DNA from 4 places in the Rosenbergiella sp. YN46 genome. Region 4 is predicted to be linked to each of the others. Evidence: predicted binding sites of a transcription regulator. Region 4 holds the regulator's gene; each other region holds the start of a gene.

Region 1 (5,193 bases), on a different contig from region 4:
CGGTCCCACGGAGAAAATTACCGGATCGAAGTCGGGGAAACGCAGATAGCCACTATTCATCGGTCACCACAAAGCATTGTTGTCCCGCCTGCGTGGAAGGGGCGGAAAAATTAGCCGCGCGCCGTTCAGGCGCGCTCCCAAAGGCGCGGATCATACCACAAAGGCCGCAGGCAATGCGGTCATGAAGATGTAAAAGAAACGTAATGGAATCAGCGTCCGCCGCGAATCAGGCCGCCCAGACCGCGCCGTTCCATAAAGGCCGCCACCTGATGGCGCACCTCTGTCGTTAACTGAGCCTCCAGGCTGCGCTGCACCAGATTCTGCGCCTCTTGCAGATCGATACGCCTGAGCAGATATTTCACCCGCGCAATAGAGCGCCCGTTCATCGACAATGAGCGATAACCCATTCCAACCAGCAGCGCCACACACATAGGATCGCCCGCCATCTCCCCGCAGACGCCAGGCTCGATACCGATAGCCCGCGCTTCCCGGGCTATCTGAGCCATAGCGCGCAACATTGCCGGATGCAGGCTGTCATACAGCGATGCCACCCGGGTATTGTTCCTGTCCACCGCCAGCAGATACTGAGTCAGATCGTTGGTTCCTACCGAGATAAAATCGACGCGTCCCGGCAACTGCGGCAGCATGTAGAGCATCGAAGGCACCTCGATCATCACTCCGATACGCGGTACCGGCAGCGCATAGCCCAGCGTCTCTTCCACCTCACGCCCGGCGCGGTCGATGAGCCTGCGCGCTTCATCGATCTCATCCAGGCTGGAAACCATCGGTAGCAGGATGCTCAGGTTAGCGGTCGCGGCGTTAGCGCGCAGCATGGCCCGCACCTGGATCAGAAAGATCTCTGGCTGATCGAGCGTAATGCGAATGCCGCGCCAGCCCAGACAAGGGTTCTCTTCGCTGATAGGCATATAGGGCAGCTGTTTATCGGCTCCCACATCCAGGGTTCGCAGCGTGACCGGCTTATCGTGGAACATCTGCAACATGCCCTGATACTGCGCCACCTGTTCCTCTTCCGAAGGGAAGCCGCTCTGCAACATAAAGGGAATTTCGGTGCGGTAAAGGCCGATACCGTCAATCCAGGCGCCCAGCTTCTGTTCATGTTCGGGGCTAAGGCCGGCATTGAGCATCACCTGTACCCGCTCGCCGCTGGCAAGACAGGCCAGTTGCTCTACGCCATCTTCCGCCCGGCGGCTCAGTTCGTTCTCTTCGCTGATCAGACGCTGATATTCGGCGATCAACACCGGCTCCGGCTCCACCAGCACTTCGCCGCGATAGCCGTCAACAATCAGCATTCGCTCATGCAGGAAGGTCGGCTGAATATCGGCCCCCATCACCGTGGGGATACCCAGCGCGCGTACCATAATGGCGGCGTGGGAGTTGGACGCGCCGTCGCGCACCACCACCCCGACCAGACGATCCTGCGGCAGCTCAGCCAGAGTCGTCGCTGAAAGCTCGTCCGCCACCAGTACGAAACGCGCAGGCCAGGTGTTGGGGCCCTGGATAGTGTCGTCCAGGAAAAACAGCAGGCGTTGTCCCAGGGTGCGCAGATCGCCCGCCCTCTCTTTCAGATAACCATCGCTCAGGGCAGAGAACTGCTCGACGAATTTTTCAATAACCGTTTTCACCGCCCACTCCGCCACCGAGCCTTTATCCACCTCGTCATACAGCTCGCGGCGCAGTCGCGGATCGGAAAGCAGGTGCGAATAGAGATCGAAGATCGCCGCCGTCTCTTTCTGGGCTCCACCGCTAAAGCGCTTGCTGTAACGGCGGAATTCGGCCCCCGCCTCTTCCAGCGCTTCGCCCAGCCGTTCCCGCTCCCTGGAAATATCCAGCGTGGAGGCCGCCGACACCTGTTCGATCAGCGGCAGCGTGGTATCCATCCAGCCTTCAGCCACCGCCACGCCTGGCGCTGCTGGCAGCGCGCGAATGCGCGCCTGGCGATACTGCCCGAACAGAGAGGTAAGCTGGGATTGTGAAAGAATAGCGGCCATCTGGGTGGCCAGTGTGACCAGGAAGGACTCCTCGGTCTCGTTGAACTGGCGCAGCTCGCGCTGCTGCACCACCAGCACCCCCAGTAACTGGCGACGCTGAATAATCGGCACCCCGAGGAAGGCGCGAAAACGCTCCTCCTTAACACCCGGTACATATTTAAAGCTCGGATGTTTTGGGGCATCCGCCAGGTTTATCGGCTCCGCCAGCCTGCCCACCAGACCGACAATACCTTCGTCGAAAGCCAGCGTGACAATGCGACCACGCGGCTTTTTCAGCCCGCGCGTCGCCATCAGGTAATAGCAATGGCGATCGCTGTCGGCAAGATAAACCGAGCAAACCTCGGTGTTCATGACCTTGCAGATGTCGTTAACCATGATCTCCAGCGCCTCATTTAAACGCGGGGCGCTGGCAACCTTTTCGACAATCTCTCGTAACTGAGTGAGCATACGGGGCGTGGCTTAACCTCTTTTTCTTCGCCATCCAGAGGACGCGTTGCGCTGCGATGTCGCATCCTGTAAGGGCATTACAACGCCCGAGAACTCTTTCATCACGCGGCGGTAGACATCGCGCTTGAATGAGACTACCTGGCGTACCGGATACCAATAGCTCACCCACCGCCAGCCATCAAACTCCGGCGTGCTGCTGGTTTGCATATTGATGTCGCTGTCATTGCTTATCAGCTGCAAAAGAAACCATTTTTGCTTCTGGCCAATACAAACCGGCTTTGTATCCCAACGCACCAAACGTTTCGGTAATTTGTAACGTAACCAGTTACGTGTAGAGGCAAGCAGCCGCACGTCTTTACGTTGCAGCCCCACCTCTTCGAACAGTTCCCGATACATCGCCTGTTCCGCAGATTCGCCAGGGTTAATCCCCCCCTGGGGAAACTGCCAGGAATGCTGGCCAAAACGTCTGGCCCACATTACCTGGCCCTGCCGGTTACAGATCACGATACCAACATTCGGGCGGTAGCCATCGTCGTCGATCACTGGACTACCTCAAAATAAACCTGAATACAGCGATTGTTTCATACTCCCGAAAGGCGGTAAACCACTCTATGTCAGGGACGCGACAGGTATAACAATTGAATAACTCACAGATAAGATCAAGGTTATAAACAGGCGAGCGTATTTCACGGCGGTTTTATTCACTTTTTCTGTGGATATCACTGTGCAGAACTGGCTGATTAACACGGGAAAACTTATCATGAGGCTAAAGTTGCGCAAACCCAACCAGATAATAATTCATTATATATCATAACATTAAAACAATAAGACATGTCTTATCAGCAGATTTAGTGACGATCGTCACACTCATCGTTCCTGGAGTGATGAAAGATCGAACAGCGCCGTTTTTATCCACAGATCGTGTCAATAAGTTAGACATAAATCGCCTGGATTTTCCTTTTTCGGCCGCCGTCAAGGCTGTAAATCGAAACAGTAGTGGAGGATTTCCTCAGTTATCCCATTTTTCTGTGGATAACCCGGTGTAAGATCCTGTTCATTGTCGGTGACCATTATTGAAAAACCCTCTACGCCTGGCGAATCAGCCGCGGGAAAAACAACAAAACACCATATAAATCATCATATTGGTTTTTAAAGTCGCAAAAGAGTAAACTCTTTCCACCGATAGCTGAAAGCGCGTCTGTTTTTTAACCATCCTCGTCGAGCCGTTTATGGAATCACTACACCCTCCAGGTCATCCACCGGAAAATGAAGCGCAGCTGCTGGAACAGGCCCGGCAACTTGCCGGCTACAGCCTTGGGGAACTGGGGGCGATGGCGGGGCTGAGGGTGCCGAAGGATCTGCGTCGCGATAAAGGCTGGATCGGGATCCTTCTTGAGATCTGGCTGGGCGCCAGCGCGGGCAGCAGACCGGAACAGGATTTCGCCGCTATCGGCGTGGAGCTAAAAACTATCCCTGTCGACAGGCAGGGACGACCGCTGGAAACCACTTTTGTCTGCGTCGCGCCGCTCACCGGTAACAGCGGCGTAGTCTGGGAAACCTGCCACGTACGCCACAAACTCAAACGCGTGCTGTGGGTTCCGGTTGAGGGCGAACGCACTATTCCGTTGGCCGAACGCCGGGTGGGATCGCCGCTGCTGTGGAGCCCTTCAGAAGAGGAAGAGATGCAGTTACGCCGCGACTGGGAAGAGTTAATGGACATGATCGTGCTGGGCCAGATCGAACACATCACTGCACGCCACGGCGAAGTGCTGCAATTACGCCCCAAAGCCGCCAACGGTCAGGCGCTGACCGACGCTATCGGTGCCCACGGTGAAACTATTCTGACCCGTCCGCGCGGCTTTTATCTGAAGAAACCTTTTACCGCCGCGCTGCTGGCGCGCCACTTCTTGTTGTAAAAGCGGGGGCGGCAGCGCTTATAATCAGAGTTTACGCTTTCCGGATAAGCCGCAAGGCCAGCGGATAAAACATTCCGGCAATTTTTTGTTCTATTATATTTTTTTGGCAGGATATTTAATGTTATTTGCATGGATTACGGATCCCAATGCCTGGCTGGCGCTCGGTACCCTGACGCTGCTGGAGATCGTTCTGGGAATCGACAATATTATCTTCCTTTCGCTGGTGGTCGCGAAACTTCCGAAACATCAGCAGAACAAAGCCCGCCGTCTGGGGCTGCTGGGCGCCATGGTGATGCGTCTGGCGCTGCTGGCTTCCATCGCCTGGCTTAGCCACCTGACTCAAACGCTGTTCACGCTGTTTGACGAAGCCATCTCAGCGCGGGATCTGATTCTGCTGATGGGGGGGCTGTTCCTTATCTGGAAAGCCAGCATGGAGGTGCATGAATCAATCGAAGGCGGCGGGGAAGAGATGAAAACCAATGTCCACTCATTCTGGAGCGCAATTATCCAGATTATGCTGTTGGATATTATCTTCAGTCTTGATTCCGTTATTACCGCCGTCGGTCTTTCCGATCATCTGTTTATTATGATGGCCGCCGTGGTGATTGCCGTAGGTCTGATGATGTTCGCCGCCCGCCCCATCGGCGAGTTTGTCGACAGGCATCCCTCGGTGAAAATGCTGGCGCTCTCTTTCCTGATTCTGGTGGGATTTACCCTGATTCTGGAAAGCTTCAATATCGAAGTACCAAAAGGCTACATCTACTTCGCGATGTTCTTCTCAATGGCGGTCGAGTGCCTGAATCTGCTGCGTAACAAGAAGA
Region 2 (5,193 bases), on a different contig from region 4:
TGAGTATGCGGTGGATGCGCTTTCCGGTGCGACGCTGACTTCTAACGGCGTACAGCACAGTTTTGATTTCTGGATGGGGGAAAACGGTTTTGGTCCCTTCCTGAAACAGGTTCGTGAAGGAGAGCTCAACAATGGCTGAAATGGGCGACATGACAGAGATTAAGCGGGTTCTGGTCAGCCCGCTGGTGGAAAACAACCCTATCACGCTGCAAATCCTTGGGATTTGTTCAGCGTTGGCGGTGACCACCAAACTGGAGACCGCTTTCGTTATGGCGATTGCTGTAACGCTGGTGACTGCGTTCTCCAGTATGTTTATCTCTATGATCCGCAAGCAGATCCCCAGTAGTGTGCGTATTATCGTGCAGATGGCGATCATCGCTTCGTTGGTTATCGTGGTGGACCAGGTCCTGCGGGCCTTTGCGTATGAAATCTCCAAGCAGCTGTCGGTGTTCGTGGGGCTGATTATCACCAACTGTATCGTGATGGGGCGCGCCGAGGCTTATGCGATGAAGTCGCCGCCGATGGCAAGCTTTATGGACGGTATCGGCAATGGTCTTGGCTACGGAGCGATTCTGCTGGTGGTGGGCTTTGTGCGTGAACTGTTCGGCAGCGGTAAGCTGTTCGGCGTTACCGTGCTGGATACGGTGCAGAATGGCGGCTGGTATCTGCCGAACGGCCTGTTCCTGCTGGCACCCAGCGCTTTCTTCCTGATCGGGCTGCTGATCTGGGCGCTGCGTACCCTGAAGCCGCAACAGCAGGAGAAGGAGTAAGTGATGGCTCACTATATTAGTCTGTTCGTGCGCGCGGTGTTCGTTGAGAACATGGCGCTGGCCTTCTTCCTGGGGATGTGTACTTTCCTGGCGGTATCGAAGAAGGTTTCTACGGCCTTTGGCCTTGGCGTCGCGGTGACTGTAGTGCTGGGAATTTCGGTGCCGGTCAATAACCTGATTTATAACCTGGTGCTGCGCGATGGCGCGCTGGTGGAAGGTATCGATCTCAGTTTCCTGAACTTCATTACCTTTATCGGCGTGATTGCAGCCCTGGTGCAGATTCTGGAAATGACGCTGGATCGCTTCTTCCCGTCGCTCTATAACGCGCTGGGGATCTTCCTGCCGCTGATTGCGGTGAACTGTGCCATCTTTGGCGGCGTCTCTTTTATGGTTCAGCGCGATTACAACTTCCCGGAGTCCATCGTTTATGGCCTGGGTTCCGGCATGGGCTGGATGCTGGCGATAGTCGCGCTGGCAGGGATTCGTGAAAAGATGAAGTACTCCAGCGTGCCGGCAGGGCTGCGCGGGCTTGGGATCACCTTTATCACCACCGGACTGATGGCGCTGGGCTTTATGTCATTCTCCGGTGTGCAGCTATAAGGGGCGTAACAGATGGAAATTATTCTTGGCGTAGTCATGTTTACGCTAATCGTACTGGCGCTGGCGCTGCTGATTATCTTTGCCCGATCGAAGCTGGTTAATTCCGGCGACGTGCTGATTGAGATTAATAACGAGGCGGACAAACAGTTCCATTCGCCGGCTGGCGGTAAGCTGCTTAACACCCTGGCCGAGCAGGGGATTTTTATCTCCTCCGCCTGTGGCGGTGGCGGCTCCTGTGGCCAGTGCCGGGTCACGGTGAAAGAGGGCGGCGGCGACATCCTGCCGACCGAGCTTTCGCACATCACTAAACGCGAAGCCAAAGAGGGCTGTCGTCTGGCCTGTCAGGTCGCGGTAAAACGCGATATGAAGCTGGAGCTGCCGGAAGAGATCTTTGGGGTGAAGAAGTGGGAATGTGAGGTTATCTCTAACGATAACAAGGCCACCTTTATCAAAGAGCTGAAGCTGAAGATTCCGGAAGGGGAAGTGGTGCCATTCCGTGCCGGGGGCTACATTCAGATCGAATGCCCGCCCCATAAGGTCGCTTATGCAGACTTCGACGTACCGGATGAATACCGTGAAGACTGGGACAAGTTCAATCTGTTCCGCTACGTCTCTGAAAGCAAAGAGCAGGTAGTGCGCGCTTACTCCATGGCGAACTATCCGGAAGAGAAGGGCATTATTATGCTCAACGTGCGTATCGCCACTCCGCCGCCACGCCTGCCTGATGTGGCGCCGGGGATTATGTCTTCCTATATCTGGTCGCTGAAGGCGGGCGATAAGGTGACCATCTCTGGCCCGTTTGGCGAATTCTTCGCCAAAGAGACCGACGCCGAAATGGTCTTCATCGGTGGTGGTGCGGGTATGGCGCCGATGCGTTCCCATATCTTCGATCAGCTTAAACGTCTGGGCAGCAAGCGTAAGATTAGCTTCTGGTATGGCGCCCGTTCGCTGCGTGAAATGTTCTACCAGGATGAGTTCGAACAACTGGCTCGTGAAAATCCGAATTTCACCTTCCATGTCGCGCTTTCCGAACCGCTGGAAGAGGATAACTGGACGGGTCATACAGGCTTCATCCACAATGTTCTGTATGAGAACTATCTGCGCGATCATCCGGCGCCGGAAGATTGTGAGTTCTATATGTGTGGGCCGCCGGTAATGAACGCGGCGGTGATTAAAATGCTGAAGGATCTCGGCGTGGAGGATGAAAACATCCTGCTCGACGACTTCGGCGGTTGATGGAGGCCGAAATGCTAACGGTATTTCTGGCGAGCTTCGCCATCTTCGCCCTGGTGATTCTGGGTATGTCGCTGGGCTATATTGTGAAGCGTAAGTCGCTGCAGGGTAGCTGTGGAGGCATTAGTTCGCTGGGCCTTGAGAAGGTGTGCGACTGTCCGGAGCCTTGCGATGCCCGTAAGGCGCGAATGGCGGCGGCACAGCGTCGGCAGAAGCTGGAGCAGGATCGGATTCTGTAACCCGATGACGAAAGGCCCGGAGAATGTCCGGGCCTTTTCTTTTTATTGCGTTAACCTTTCTTCTTTAACAGCGCCATAGCCGTCTGTGAAACGCTCAGTCTCCAGCCGGGAGCGGCGCCCTCTTCCTCCAGCCACGCGGCTGAAAGCGCGGCGTGAACCGCCACCCATGCCAGCAGTCGTTGGCGGTCAAGAGCGCTGCATTCGGCGATAATCTCTGTCTGGCGTAGCAGTCGTCCGGGAGTCAGCGCTGTCGCCTCGTCAGGGTTACACAAAATATTGGCGAAGTCGTATCCTCGTTCGCCTGACAGTCCTTTGGGGTCGATGGCGATCCAGCCTCGTTGCGCATCGATAATATTGGCATGGTGAATATCGCCGTGTAGTACAACAGAGGGATGAGGATCGCTTAACAATTCTCTGGCAATGGCCGCCGCATGCGGGTAAGGGGCGGCGGTGGCCTGTTCCAGGGCGGCCAGTCGCCGCTTTAGCGGCGTCAGGAATAATGATTGTGGGGCCTTGTGTCGGTGCAGGCGATTAACCGCGTCACAGAGAATTCGGGTTGCTTCGTCGTCTTTGCCTGCGGCGACCATCCCGATTAGCGTTCGCCGACAGGCAGCGCGTTCCAGCAGTAGCGCCTCGTCGTCCCGCTGGTAGACCCGGGCCGCGCCTTCGCCGTTCCAGAATTGCATCACCAGACCGCCCTGGTACTCTTCCTGGCACAGGGCTATCTTCACCATGGCGGGCAGTCCGCGGTATAACACTGGCTGGAGCAGACTACTGTGGGTGCGAAACGGAGCGCCATCGGCGGTGAGTCGCCAGCGTTGATGAAGTTCGTTGAGTCGTGAGTTATTTTTGTCCATTAGCTGCTATTTTACTGTTCCTGTCACCTGGCAACGAGATTTTTCTAATCTTCTGACTTCTTATCCTTTTTCACCCCAGTGCGCCGGAGAAGGCGTATTCTTGCCGCCGATAGTGGCGGGAAAGCGTTGCAGTCCGGCGTATCTTTTTCTATCCTGTATGCATATACAGTTGTGGTGGTAAACTATGCGCAAGATTATTCATGTCGATATGGACTGCTTTTTCGCAGCCGTCGAGATGCGGGATAACCCGGCGCTGCGTGATATTCCGCTGGCCATCGGCGGCAGCCGGGAGCGGCGCGGCGTTATCAGCACCGCCAACTATCCGGCGCGTAAATATGGCGTACGCAGCGCCATGCCCACCGCCATGGCGCTTAAACTCTGCCCGCACCTGACTCTACTGCCGGGGCGTTTCGATGCTTATAAAGAGGCGTCCGCCCATATCCGGGAAATCTTTAGTCGCTATACTTCGTGCATTGAACCACTGTCGCTGGACGAAGCCTATCTGGATGTGACCGACAGTCCGCACTGCCACGGCTCCGCTACGCTGATGGCCAAAGAAATTCGCGCCACCATCGCCCGGGAGCTGAATCTTACGGCCTCGGCCGGGGTAGCGCCGATTAAGTTTCTGGCCAAAATAGCATCCGATCTGAATAAGCCAGATGGCCAGTATGTGATCACGCCGGAATCGATGGGCGATTTTCTGGCCGGGCTGAAACTTGCCAAAATTCCCGGGGTAGGGAAAGTGACGGCGGCACGCCTGGAGGAGATGGGATTGCGTACCTGCGCCGACGTGCAGCGCAGCGATCTTGCCATGCTGCTTAAGCGTTTTGGCAAGTTTGGTCGGGTACTGTGGGAACGCAGCCACGGCGTTGATCCACGCGCAGTAAACACTGACCGATTGCGTAAATCGGTTGGCGTGGAGCGCACGCTGGCTCAGGATATTCATGAATGGCATGAGTGTGCAGAGATCATTGAACGGCTCTATCCTGAACTGGAAAGGCGGCTGGCTAAGGTGAAACCAGATCTGCTAATTGCCCGCCAGGGCGTTAAGCTGAAATTTGCTGATTTCCAGCTAACGACTCAGGAGCACGTCTGGCCGCGATTAAATAAAGAGGATCTTCTGGCGACGGCGCGTAAAACCTGGGACGAGCGACGCGGGGGGCGCGGTGTTCGGCTGGTGGGGCTGCACGTCACGCTTCTGGCGCCGGAACTGGAGCGCCAGTTAGTGCTGGGGCTATAAAGCAGACCGGCTCCCTCGGGAGCCGGTGGGTAACTGCTTACTTCGCAGGAATGGATTTCAAAAGTTCGGTCAGTAGTTTCCAGTACTGACCCACGCTTTCGATATGAACCTGCTCATCCGGCGAGTGCGGGCCGGTAATGGTTGGCCCGATAGAGACCATATCCATTTCCGGATAAGGTTTCTTGAACAGGCCGCATTCCAGACCGGCATGAATCACCATGATGTTCGGCGTCTTGTTAAACAGGCGCTGATAG
Region 3 (5,193 bases), on a different contig from region 4:
ATCTGTTGCCGGAGCTGGAAGTGATCGGCACCAATGGCGATAACGCCGTGCCACATTATCTGCGCCGACTCTGCCTGGGCAATGACTGACTTAGCAATGTGATTGGGTTATTTCTGGTCACTTGTCAACCAAATAGTCGCGCCTGCGCCAGTAGGCTTCGCTACAATGGCCTCTTTTCCCGGCGAAGAGGCCGTTAATTTTGGCATTACTCATCATTACCACAATTTTGTGGGCATTTTCCTTTAGCCTGATCGGCGAATACCTTGCCGGTCATGTAGACAGCTACTTTTCCGTGCTGATGCGGGTGGGGCTGGCAGCGCTGGTGTTTCTTCCGTTTCTGCGCGTCCGCGGCTATCGCCTGAAAACCCTGGGGCTGTATATGCTGGTAGGCGCGATGCAGTTGGGGATTATGTACCTGCTGAGCTTCCAGGCTTATCTGTATCTGACGGTATCGGAATTCCTGCTGTTTACCGTCCTGACACCGCTGTATATCACGCTGATTTATGATTTGATTAGCGGCCGAGGGCTGCGCTGGGGCTATGTGCTGAGCGCGTTACTGGCAGTGGTGGGGGCGGCAATTATCCGCTATGACCACGTCAGCGACCACTTCTGGACCGGACTGTTGCTGGTTCAGCTGTCCAACATTAGTTTCGCCATTGGCATGGTGGGTTATAAGCGAATGATGGAGGTCGACCCGATGCCGCAGCACTGCGCCTTTTCATGGTTCTATCTGGGGGCGTTTATCGTCGCATTACTGGTCTGGGGCGTTCTGGGTAATCCCCAGAAGCTTCCGGAAACGTCGTTACAGTGGGGCATTCTGGTATGGCTTGGCGTGGTGGCCTCGGGCCTTGGCTACTTTATGTGGAACTACGGTGCCACTCAGGTGGATGCGGGAACCCTGGGGATCATGAACAATATGCATGTTCCGGCGGGGCTACTGGTGAATCTGGCTATCTGGCAGCAGCAGCCCCACTGGCCGAGTTTTCTTACTGGAGGAACGGTGATAGTGCTTTCTCTGTGGGTACATCGCCGTTGGGTCGCTCCGCACTCCGCACAAACGGCAGGTGATCGCAGGCGTGATTGCGCGCCGAGCGAATAAAGGCCTGGGTTACCGGTTGACGCTGCTCGCCGTCGCGCACGGCGGCGTAGAGCCGGCTCCACAGCCCCTGGCCCAGGGTTTTTGTCACCACCAGTCCCTGGCGTTCAAAACTTTCCACCACCCAGTGCGGCAGGGCGGCGATGCCCATCCGCGCTGACACCATCTGAATCAACAACAACGTATTGTCCACGTGCTTAAGCCCCGGGCTGATACCCGCTGGCTGCAGGAAGTGGCGCCAGATATCCAGGCGGCTGCGCTGTACCGGATAAATCAGCAGGGTTTCGTCGCTGAGATCGGAAGGCTGAATTTGTGATTCGCCCGCCAGCGGATGGTTGGTAGCCAGCACCAGACGTACCTCGAAATCGAACATCGGCGAATAGTGAAGGCCGCTGCGTGGCAGAATATCAGAAGTGAGAACCAGATCCAGCTCTCCCTGCTGCAGGGCAGGTTGGGGATCGAAGGTTACGCCGGAACGAAAATCCATCTCTACTTCAGGCCACTGCTGGCGGAATACCTCCAGCGCTGGCGCCAGCCATTGAATACAGCTGTGGCATTCAATGGCGATCCGTAGCCGGGTCTGCTGCGGTTCATGGCAGGCCTGAAGCGCCTGGCCGATTTGCGGCAACACCTGCTCTGCCAGGCGCAACAGAATCTCGCCCTGGGGCGTAAAGCGCAGCGGCTGGCTTTTACGGACGAAAAGGCGAAAGCCGAGTCGCTGTTCCAGGGAGCCTAACTGATGCGAGAGCGCCGACTGCGTCTGATGCAGTGTGGCGGCCGCACCGGCCAGGGAGCCGTTGTTGCGCAGGGCCAGTAGCGTACGCAGGTGTTTTATCTCAATCATGAAAGTCCTTCACTTCGGCATGAACATTTTGCGCTTGAGGAATATACAGTATCGGGGAAATATGGATGTGTAAACATCTGGACGGCTAAAAATCCATTGTCTTTCGACCTACAGATGCGTTGGCTGCGTCTGCTTACTCCGGTTACTTACTTAATAAGCTCCTGGAGATACGCATCCTTACCGCCTTTCTGTAGTCCGAAATACCGTGGATTCCATCATAAGAGGCGATAAGACAATGACCATCCGCAACCATACCCTTGGCTTCCCCCGTGTAGGCCTGCATCGCGAACTGAAGAAAGCGCAAGAGAGCTACTGGGCCGGCAACAGCAGCCGTGAAGCGCTGCTGGAAACCGGTCGTGAACTGCGCGCCCGCCACTGGCAGCAGCAGAAAGACGCCGGTATCGATCTGCTGCCGGTGGGGGATTTCGCCTGGTACGATCAGGTGTTGACCACCAGCCTGATGCTGGGAAATGTACCGGCGCGTCACCAGAATGCCGATGGTCAGATTGATATCGATACCCTGTTTCGTATCGCCCGCGGTCGTGCGCCGAGCGGCGAACCTGCGGCGGCGTCGGAAATGACCAAGTGGTTTAACACCAACTACCACTACATCGTGCCGGAATTCACTCGTGGCCAGAATTTCCGCCTGGCCTGGACTCAGTTACTGGAGGAAGTGGACGAGGCGCTGGCTCTGGGCCACAGCGTGAAGCCAGTGCTGCTGGGGCCGGTGACGTATCTGTGGCTGGGCAAGGTTAAAGGCGAAGCCTTCGATCGCCTGTCGCTGCTACAGGAGCTTCTGCCCGTTTATCAGCAGGTACTGGCTGAGCTGGCGAAACGCGGTATCGACTGGGTACAGATTGATGAACCGGCACTGGTGCTGGAGCTGCCTCGCGAATGGCTGGATGCTTACCAGCCTGCCTATCAGGCGCTGGCGGGTCAGGTCAAACTACTGCTGACCACCTACTTTGAAGGTATTACACCGAATCTGGAAACCATTGCCACGCTGCCGGTGCAGGGGTTGCACGTCGATCTGGTTCATGGCCGCGATGATGTGAATATCCTGCACCAACGCCTGCCAGCCGACTGGCTGCTCTCTGCGGGGCTGGTGAACGGTCGTAACGTCTGGCGCGCCGATCTGACGGAAAAACAGGCGCAGATTAAAGGCCTCATCGGTAAACGTGAGCTGTGGGTGGGATCGTCCTGCTCACTGCTGCACAGCCCCATCGATCTCAGTGTGGAAACCCGCCTGGACGAGGAGGTGAAAAGCTGGTTTGCGTTCGCGCTACAGAAGTGCCACGAGCTTAGCCTGCTGCGCGATGCGCTGAACAGCGGTGACAGTGCCGCCATCAGTGAATGGAGCGCGCCGATTCAGGCTCGTCGCCACTCCAGCAGGGTACATAACGCTGCGGTAGCGAAGCGGCTGGCCGCTATCAGCGGACGCGACAGCCAGCGCACTAATCCTTATCCGGTTCGGGCGGAGGCCCAGCGTGCGCGCTTTAAGCTGCCCGCCTGGCCGACAACCACCATTGGCTCATTTCCACAGACCACTGAGATCCGCGGCCTGCGCCTGGACTTCAAAAAGGGGCGCCTGGATGCCGGCAACTACCGTACCGGTATCGCAGAGCACATCAAACAGGCCATTCAGGAACAGGAGCGTCTGGGGCTGGATGTCCTGGTGCATGGAGAAGCCGAGCGTAACGACATGGTCGAATACTTTGGCGAACATCTGGATGGTTTCGTCTTTACCCAGAATGGCTGGGTACAGAGCTACGGCTCCCGCTGCGTGAAGCCGCCGATTGTGATCGGAGACATCAGCCGCCCGGAACCTATTACCGTTGAGTGGGCGACTTATGCCCAGTCTCTGACCGACAAGCCGGTAAAAGGTATGCTGACCGGCCCGGTCACCATTCTCTGCTGGTCATTCCCGCGCGAGGATGTGAGCCGTGAAATCATCGCGAAGCAGATTGCCCTGGCCCTGCGCGACGAAGTGGCCGATCTGGAAGCGGCGGGCATCGGCATCATCCAGATTGATGAACCGGCACTGCGCGAAGGGCTGCCGCTTAAACGCAGCGACTGGCAGGCTTATCTGGAGTGGGCGGTGGACGCGTTCCGCCTTAATGCGGCGGTGGCGCGTGACGAAACCCAGATTCATACCCATATGTGTTACTGCGAATTTAACGACATCATGGACTCCATTGCCGCGCTGGATGCCGATGTGATTACCATTGAAACTTCCCGTTCGGATATGGAGCTGCTGGAATCTTTTGAGGAGTTCGAATACCCGAATGAGATCGGGCCTGGCGTTTACGATATTCATTCGCCTAACGTGCCGGATGTAGCCTGGATCGAAGCGTTACTGAAGAAAGCGGCGCAGCGTATTCCTGCCGAGCGTTTGTGGGTGAATCCGGACTGTGGTCTGAAGACGCGCGGCTGGCCAGAAACCCGCGCGGCGCTGGCGAATATGGTTCAGGCTGCGCAGAACCTGCGTAACGCCTGAGTTCGTTTTGACAGGAAAAGCTCGCCCCCGTTCAGGAAGAACGGGGGCTCTTTTTTATATGAAAAAGAGATAAGTAATCTGGTGCCGCTCTGTTTTCTTATTCCCATGACTATTTCTTGATGTCAGCTCGGCGATATGATAATCAAATATATGGACGGGTGCAGGGTATATATTTATGGAGCCTAAAGAAGGGCGCCTTACTTTCAGGGCAGAAGGTAATAATCAGCAAGGTAGTATGTATTTTTCACGAGTTATTCACGATCCTGGCATATCAGGAGTTGCTGTTGAAAAAGCAAAAAAGATAGCAAAAGGCGTGAAACTATCACATTGTCAGGCAGAGAAGTTTGTTAGGGATGAAAAGGATAATATAGGTTCTATTACTGAATCTCAGCAGCTAAGATTGTTTGAGATAACATATTTAAAATATCTAAATGATTCAATCAGGTTTTATAACAAATATAAATCCAGGGAGTCCGTCAGTTGGCAACAGCTTAACATTGTATTAAAAGATGTTTTTGTTGATATGAAATACCAGGGGAGACTCCGGGCTGATATGGTCCCGGTGTTTGGCCGGAATAAAGATAGAGATATTGTTAATATGATTCGTGCAGACGGTAGGTTACTATCAGATGAACCAGCGCGTAATAGAGTGAGATATATTATGGAGGGGAGGTGATGTGCCGGTTTGTTATCTATTTTTTATTATGTGTTCCGACTTTTATTGTCAGGGCGTCAGTTAATGAAGATTATTTCAAA
Region 4 (5,193 bases):
AAAATCGCCTTTCATCATGAAATAAAACTGGTTAACCATTTTGCCGGTAGTGGCCCAGGCCCCGGAGGTGGATGCATTGAATCACACTCCGAGCCTCGATAGCGCTCAGGCTGTCGGCGTTTTACCGGGTTCATGATAAAATCGAACAATATTCCGTAATAAGAGGCTGACTGATGGTTATGACGACACAGCAAGACGTGCTGGCGCGCGCAGAGAAACTGTGCCAACAGCGCAACGTGCGACTGACGCCTCAGCGCCTTGAAGTACTGCGCCTGATGGCGCTGCAGGATGGTTCCATCAGCGCTTACGATCTGCTCGACCTACTGAAGGCCAGCGAGCCACAGGCCAAGCCGCCCACCGTATATCGGGCGCTGGATTTTCTGCTGGAACAGGGCTTTGTGCATAAAGTGGAGTCCACCAACAGCTACGTGCTGTGCCATCACTTCGATGAACCGACGCATACTTCCGCCATGTTTATCTGCGATCGCTGCGGATCGGTCAGGGAAGAGAGCGCGGAAGGCGTTGAGGAAATAATGCACAAGCTGGCGGCGGGAAACGGTTTTGCCCTGCATCATAATGTGATAGAAGCCCACGGCCTGTGCGCGCCCTGCGCCGAAGTAGAAGCCTGCCGCAATCGCGAAGCCTGCCAGCACGACCATAGCGTAGCCGTTAAAAAACGCGGGCGGTAAACTCGCCCGCGCTCTGGCTACCAGTGATAATCATGATGCTTTTCCCATCGGGTAACCTCTTTTTCAGCCTGGGCTCTGGCATAGCCATAGCGCTGCTGAAGTCGACCGATGAGCCGCTCGTGACGACCGCTGGCGATAGCACCGTCATCGTCGGTGATTCTTCCCCAGGCTTCACGGGCCCTGCCTACCAGGCGTCGCCAGCCGCCTTCTATTTCATCTTTGAGCATCGCTTACCTCCCGTGTCGGATTCAGCATGACTCAGTACTCATTATAGCCGTGCAGGCTCACTCATGGCCCGGTACCCTGAACCAGGTATCGTTACGCCAGTGACGACGCCAGATCCAGCCCAGAGAAAGGCCGCGTAGCCCCAGGAATACCGCCATAGCCAGCCACAAACCATGATTGCCCAGCCACGGCAGCGTTAGTAGCGTCAACCCAAATCCCAGCGCAGCAACCGCCATACTGTTACGCATTTCCGCGCCGCGGGTCGCCCCCACAAACATGCCGTCCAGCAAATAACACCAGACGCCTACCAGCGGCAGCACCGCCTGCCAGAACAGGTAGCGATCAGCATGCGTCTGAAGTTCAGGGATTGAAGTCAACAGCGCCACGATCTGTTGACCTGCCAGGGCATAGACTGCGGCGAAGCACAGCGCCACCAGTCCTGCCTGACGACAGGCGGCCCGCCATACACTCAGTAACTGACCGCTGCTGCGCGCACCAAAGGCCTGCCCGGAATGGGCTTCTACCGCATAGGCGAAGCCATCCAGCGCATAGGCGGTAAAGGTCAGCATCGTCATCAACACCGCGTTGATCGCCACAATCTCACTGCCGAGGCGCGCGCCGCAGATAGTCATACCGGCAAAGCAGAGCTGAAGCAGCAGCGAACGCAGCATAATGTCGCGATTAAGCGCCAGCAGACGGCGGATATTTCCACGCCAGGCCTGTTTCAGCATATCCATCGAAATGCCGCGCAGCCGCAGCACTCGCCATACCATAATCAGCCCGATAAGCAGCGTCGCATATTCAGCAATCACCGTCGCCAGCGCAGCCCCCTGCACGTTCATGTGCAGACCCACCACGAACCAGAGATCCAGCAGGATATTCAGCAAATTTCCCACCACCAGCAAAATAACCGGCGCCCGGGCGTACTGCACGCCCAGCAGCCAGCCCAGCAGCACCAGGTTAGCCAGCGTCGCCGGCGCGCTCAGCCAGCGAATGGTCAGAAAGCGTTGCGCCTGGTGCAACACCTGTTCGCTGCCGCCGACAATAGCCAGCGCCAGTTCAATAAGTGGGATACGTAACGCCACAATCAACGCACCGGCGATCAGCGCCAGCATCAGCGGCTGCACCAGCGCTCTGGCCAGGGCCGGCGCATTCTTCGCGCCCCATGCCTGAGCCGCAAAGCCGGTAGTGCTCATTCGCAGGAACAGGAGCAGCATAAACAGAAAGCTGGTAGCCGTTGCGCCAATCGCCACGCCGCCCAGATAATCCGGCGAGTCGAGATGGCCAATAACCGCGGTGTCCACCAGCCCAAGCAGCGGCACCGTGACGTTGGAAAAAATCATCGGCAGCGCCAGCCGCCATAATGCTTTATCGGTTTTCTGGAAAAGGGGCATTGCCATTATCCGGTTGTGCCGTCAGGAGAATGTAAAACAAAGACGCGCCCGGAGCGGACGCGTCAACAGGAGGATGCAGTTAAAAAATCAGAGCCATTCGCCGTTGCGAATCACCCCGACGGCCAGCCCTTCAATGGTGAAATTCTGTTCACGCAGATCGACCACGATAGGTTCGAACTCACTGTTTTCCGGCAGCAACTGTACGGTATTTCCCTGTTTCTTCAGTCGTTTAACCGTAACTTCATCCTCAATACGGGCCACGATAACCTGACCGTTACGCGCCTCCTGGGTTTTGTGCACCGCCAGCAGGTCGCCGTCCATAATGCCGATATCCTTCATCGACATGCCGCTCACGCGTAGCAGAAAGTCTGCGCCTGGCTTAAACAGAGAAGGATCCACCTGATAGTGGCCTTCGATATGCTGCTGGGCCAGCAGCGGCTCGCCTGCTGCAACGCGCCCAACCAGCGGCAGCCCCTCTTCTTCTTCATGCAGCAGACGGATACCGCGCGAAGCGCCAGAGACGATCTCGATAACCCCTTTACGCGCCAGTGCTTTCAGGTGCTCTTCAGCGGCATTGGGCGAACGGAAACCCAGTCGCTGCGCGATTTCCGCGCGAGTGGGCGGCATTCCCGTCTGGCTAATGTGCTCCCTGATGAGATCAAAAACCTCTTGCTGCCTGGCCGTTAACGCTTTCATTCCGCCCCCTGGGTGTATATACAGTTATGCTGTGAGTATATACAGCAGAAGGCGATTTTGGAACCACAACACGGTAAAAAATCAGCGTTTTCTCCGTTTCCTGAAGCTTTACCGCAAATACGGCCAGAGTAGCGTGACCCAGGTGAATATCGCGACGATAATCGCCAGCAACACTGCGGCAGACCCCATATCTTTAGCGCGACCAGAAAGCTCGTGATATTCGCTGCCGATGCGATCGACGACGGCTTCAATTGCGCTATTTAGAATTTCGACGATCATGACCAGCATGACGGAGCCAATCAGCAGTACGCGCGTGATGGCGTCTACGTCCAGCCAGCAGGCCGCAATAATGGCGATAACCGCAGCGACCCCTTCCTGGCGGAAGGCCGCTTCGTTACGCCACGCTGCGCTAAGACCTTTCCAGGAATAGCCGGCAGCTTTAATGATACGGGTAAAACCAGTGGTATTATTCGCCATGTAATGGAAACCTTTTCAAAAAATACACTCTAAATAGTTCAGTTACATCAACGCGGCAAGGGTGCCCCCGGGCCGTTTTACAAAGCCAGACCGAATGCCGCTGGCAGTATGACGAAAATCAGCGTCAACGCCAGAGCGCTTCGATGAATAGTAGTGCCGCAGAAATTCCGTGCCGTTTCTGGTATTCTGGCGGTGCATTTGCATGATTAACCAGAGGCTTTACATCGTTTATGTCAGGCTGGTCCCGATTTTTATACAAGCTCCTTAATTTACCATTAAGTATCCTGGTAAAAAGCAAGTCAATTCCGGCAGATCCCTGTGCCGAACTTGGCCTGGATACTTCGCGTCCTATTATGTACGTTCTGCCCTATAACTCGAAGGCGGACTTACTGACGCTGCGCGCCAGCTGTCTGGCCCACGATCTGCCAGACCCGCTGGAGCCGCTGGAAATGGACGGCGTCGTCCTGCCGCGCTACGTGTTCGCCCATGACGGGCCTCGAGTCTTCACCTACTACACCCCCAAAGAAGAGTCCATTAAGCTATTCCATAACTATCTGGATCTACACCGCAGCAATCCGAATCTTGATGTGCAGATGGTACCTGTCTCTGTGATGTTTGGCCGCTCGCCAGGCAAAGAGAAAGGGGAAGCCAACCCGCCGCTGCGTAATCTGAATGGCATTCAAAAGTTCTTCGCGGTCATCTGGCTTGGCCGTGACAGCTTTGTGCGTTTCTCTCCGCCGGTTTCGCTGCGCCGTATGGCTACCGAACACGGCACTGACAAGCGTATCGCCCAGAAGCTGCTACGCATCGCCAGAATGCACTTCTCGCGGCTGCGTCTGGCTGCCGTAGGGCCGCGTCTGCCCGCTCGCCAGGATCTGTTTAATAAGTTGCTCTCCTCCAAGGCTATCGCCCGCGCGGTGGAAGACGAAGCGCGCACCAAAAAGATCTCCCATGAGAAAGCCCAGCAGAATGCGGTGGCGCTAATGGAAGAGATCGCGGCTAACTTCTCTTACGAAGCCATCCGCGCAACCGATCGCGTGCTGGGCTTCACCTGGAACCGGCTCTACCAGGGCATTAACGTCCACAACGCCGAGCGAATTCGCCAGTTGGCGCACGAGGGTCATGAGCTGGTCTACGTGCCCTGTCACCGCAGCCACATGGACTACCTGCTACTCTCTTACGTGCTCTATCATCAGGGCCTGGTGCCGCCACATATCGCCGCTGGCATCAATCTTAACTTCTGGCCGGCAGGCCCGATTTTCCGCCGCCTGGGCGCCTTCTTCATTCGCCGTACCTTCCGCGGCAATAAGCTCTATTCCACGGTGTTCCGTGAATATCTGGGCGAGTTGTTCAGTCGCGGTTATTCGGTAGAGTACTTTGTGGAAGGCGGGCGTTCGCGTACCGGCCGACTGCTGGATCCCAAAACCGGCACGCTGTCGATGACCATTCAGGCGATGCTGCGCGGCGGCACCCGCCCCATTACGCTGGTTCCTATCTACATTGGCTACGAGCACGTCATGGAAGTGGGAACGTACGCGAAAGAACTGCGTGGCGCCACCAAAGAGAAAGAAAGCTTTACCCAGATGGTGCGCGGTTTAAGCAAGCTGCGTAACCTGGGCCAGGGTTACGTAAACTTCGGCGAGCCAATTCCACTCAACAACTGGCTGAACCAGAACGTACCGGAATGGCGTGACGATATAGACCCTATCGAA

The links. The regulator LexA, encoded in region 4, represses DNA repair genes until DNA is damaged. The targets are predictions, from matches to a motif close to TNCTGTATGTACATACAGNA.
Region 1: a site for LexA is predicted at 3,433-3,452, ahead of mutH (DNA mismatch repair endonuclease MutH). Genes of this name have one in related genera too.
Region 2: a site for LexA is predicted at 3,851-3,870, ahead of dinB (DNA polymerase IV). Genes of this name have one in related genera too.
Region 3: a site for LexA is predicted at 1,972-1,991, ahead of metR (HTH-type transcriptional regulator MetR). Genes of this name have one in related genera too.

What each region holds. Positions count from the first base shown of each region.
Region 1 covers NZ_JAZHEE010000010.1:19,388-24,580, reverse strand. Annotated here, with positions in the region: gene lgt (prolipoprotein diacylglyceryl transferase) at 1-60, opposite strand, end outside; gene ptsP (phosphoenolpyruvate--protein phosphotransferase) at 210-2,456, opposite strand; gene rppH (RNA pyrophosphohydrolase) at 2,469-2,999, opposite strand; gene mutH (DNA mismatch repair endonuclease MutH) at 3,686-4,372, shown strand; gene V3W49_RS09985 (TerC family protein) at 4,491-5,193, shown strand, end outside.
Region 2 covers NZ_JAZHEE010000044.1:9,275-14,467, reverse strand. Annotated here, with positions in the region: gene V3W49_RS20360 (Na(+)-translocating NADH-quinone reductase subunit C) at 1-139, shown strand, start outside; gene V3W49_RS20355 (NADH:ubiquinone reductase (Na(+)-transporting) subunit D) at 132-770, shown strand; gene nqrE (NADH:ubiquinone reductase (Na(+)-transporting) subunit E) at 774-1,370, shown strand; gene nqrF (NADH:ubiquinone reductase (Na(+)-transporting) subunit F) at 1,383-2,606, shown strand; gene nqrM ((Na+)-NQR maturation NqrM) at 2,618-2,842, shown strand; gene V3W49_RS20335 (aminoglycoside phosphotransferase family protein) at 2,893-3,699, opposite strand; gene dinB (DNA polymerase IV) at 3,884-4,939, shown strand; gene pepD (beta-Ala-His dipeptidase) at 4,977-5,193, opposite strand, start outside.
Region 3 covers NZ_JAZHEE010000028.1:32,625-37,817, forward strand. Annotated here, with positions in the region: gene yigL (sugar/pyridoxal phosphate phosphatase YigL) at 1-89, shown strand, start outside; gene V3W49_RS17110 (carboxylate/amino acid/amine transporter) at 200-1,099, shown strand; gene metR (HTH-type transcriptional regulator MetR) at 987-1,940, opposite strand; gene metE (5-methyltetrahydropteroyltriglutamate--homocysteine S-methyltransferase) at 2,176-4,437, shown strand; gene V3W49_RS17125 (DUF8812 domain-containing protein) at 4,613-5,113, shown strand.
Region 4 covers NZ_JAZHEE010000003.1:282,470-287,662, forward strand. Annotated here, with positions in the region: gene zur (zinc uptake transcriptional repressor Zur) at 174-689, shown strand; gene V3W49_RS04665 (CsbD family protein) at 707-916, opposite strand; gene dinF (MATE family efflux transporter DinF) at 974-2,308, opposite strand; gene lexA (transcriptional repressor LexA) at 2,396-3,004, opposite strand; gene V3W49_RS04680 (diacylglycerol kinase) at 3,113-3,481, opposite strand; gene plsB (glycerol-3-phosphate 1-O-acyltransferase PlsB) at 3,712-5,193, shown strand, end outside.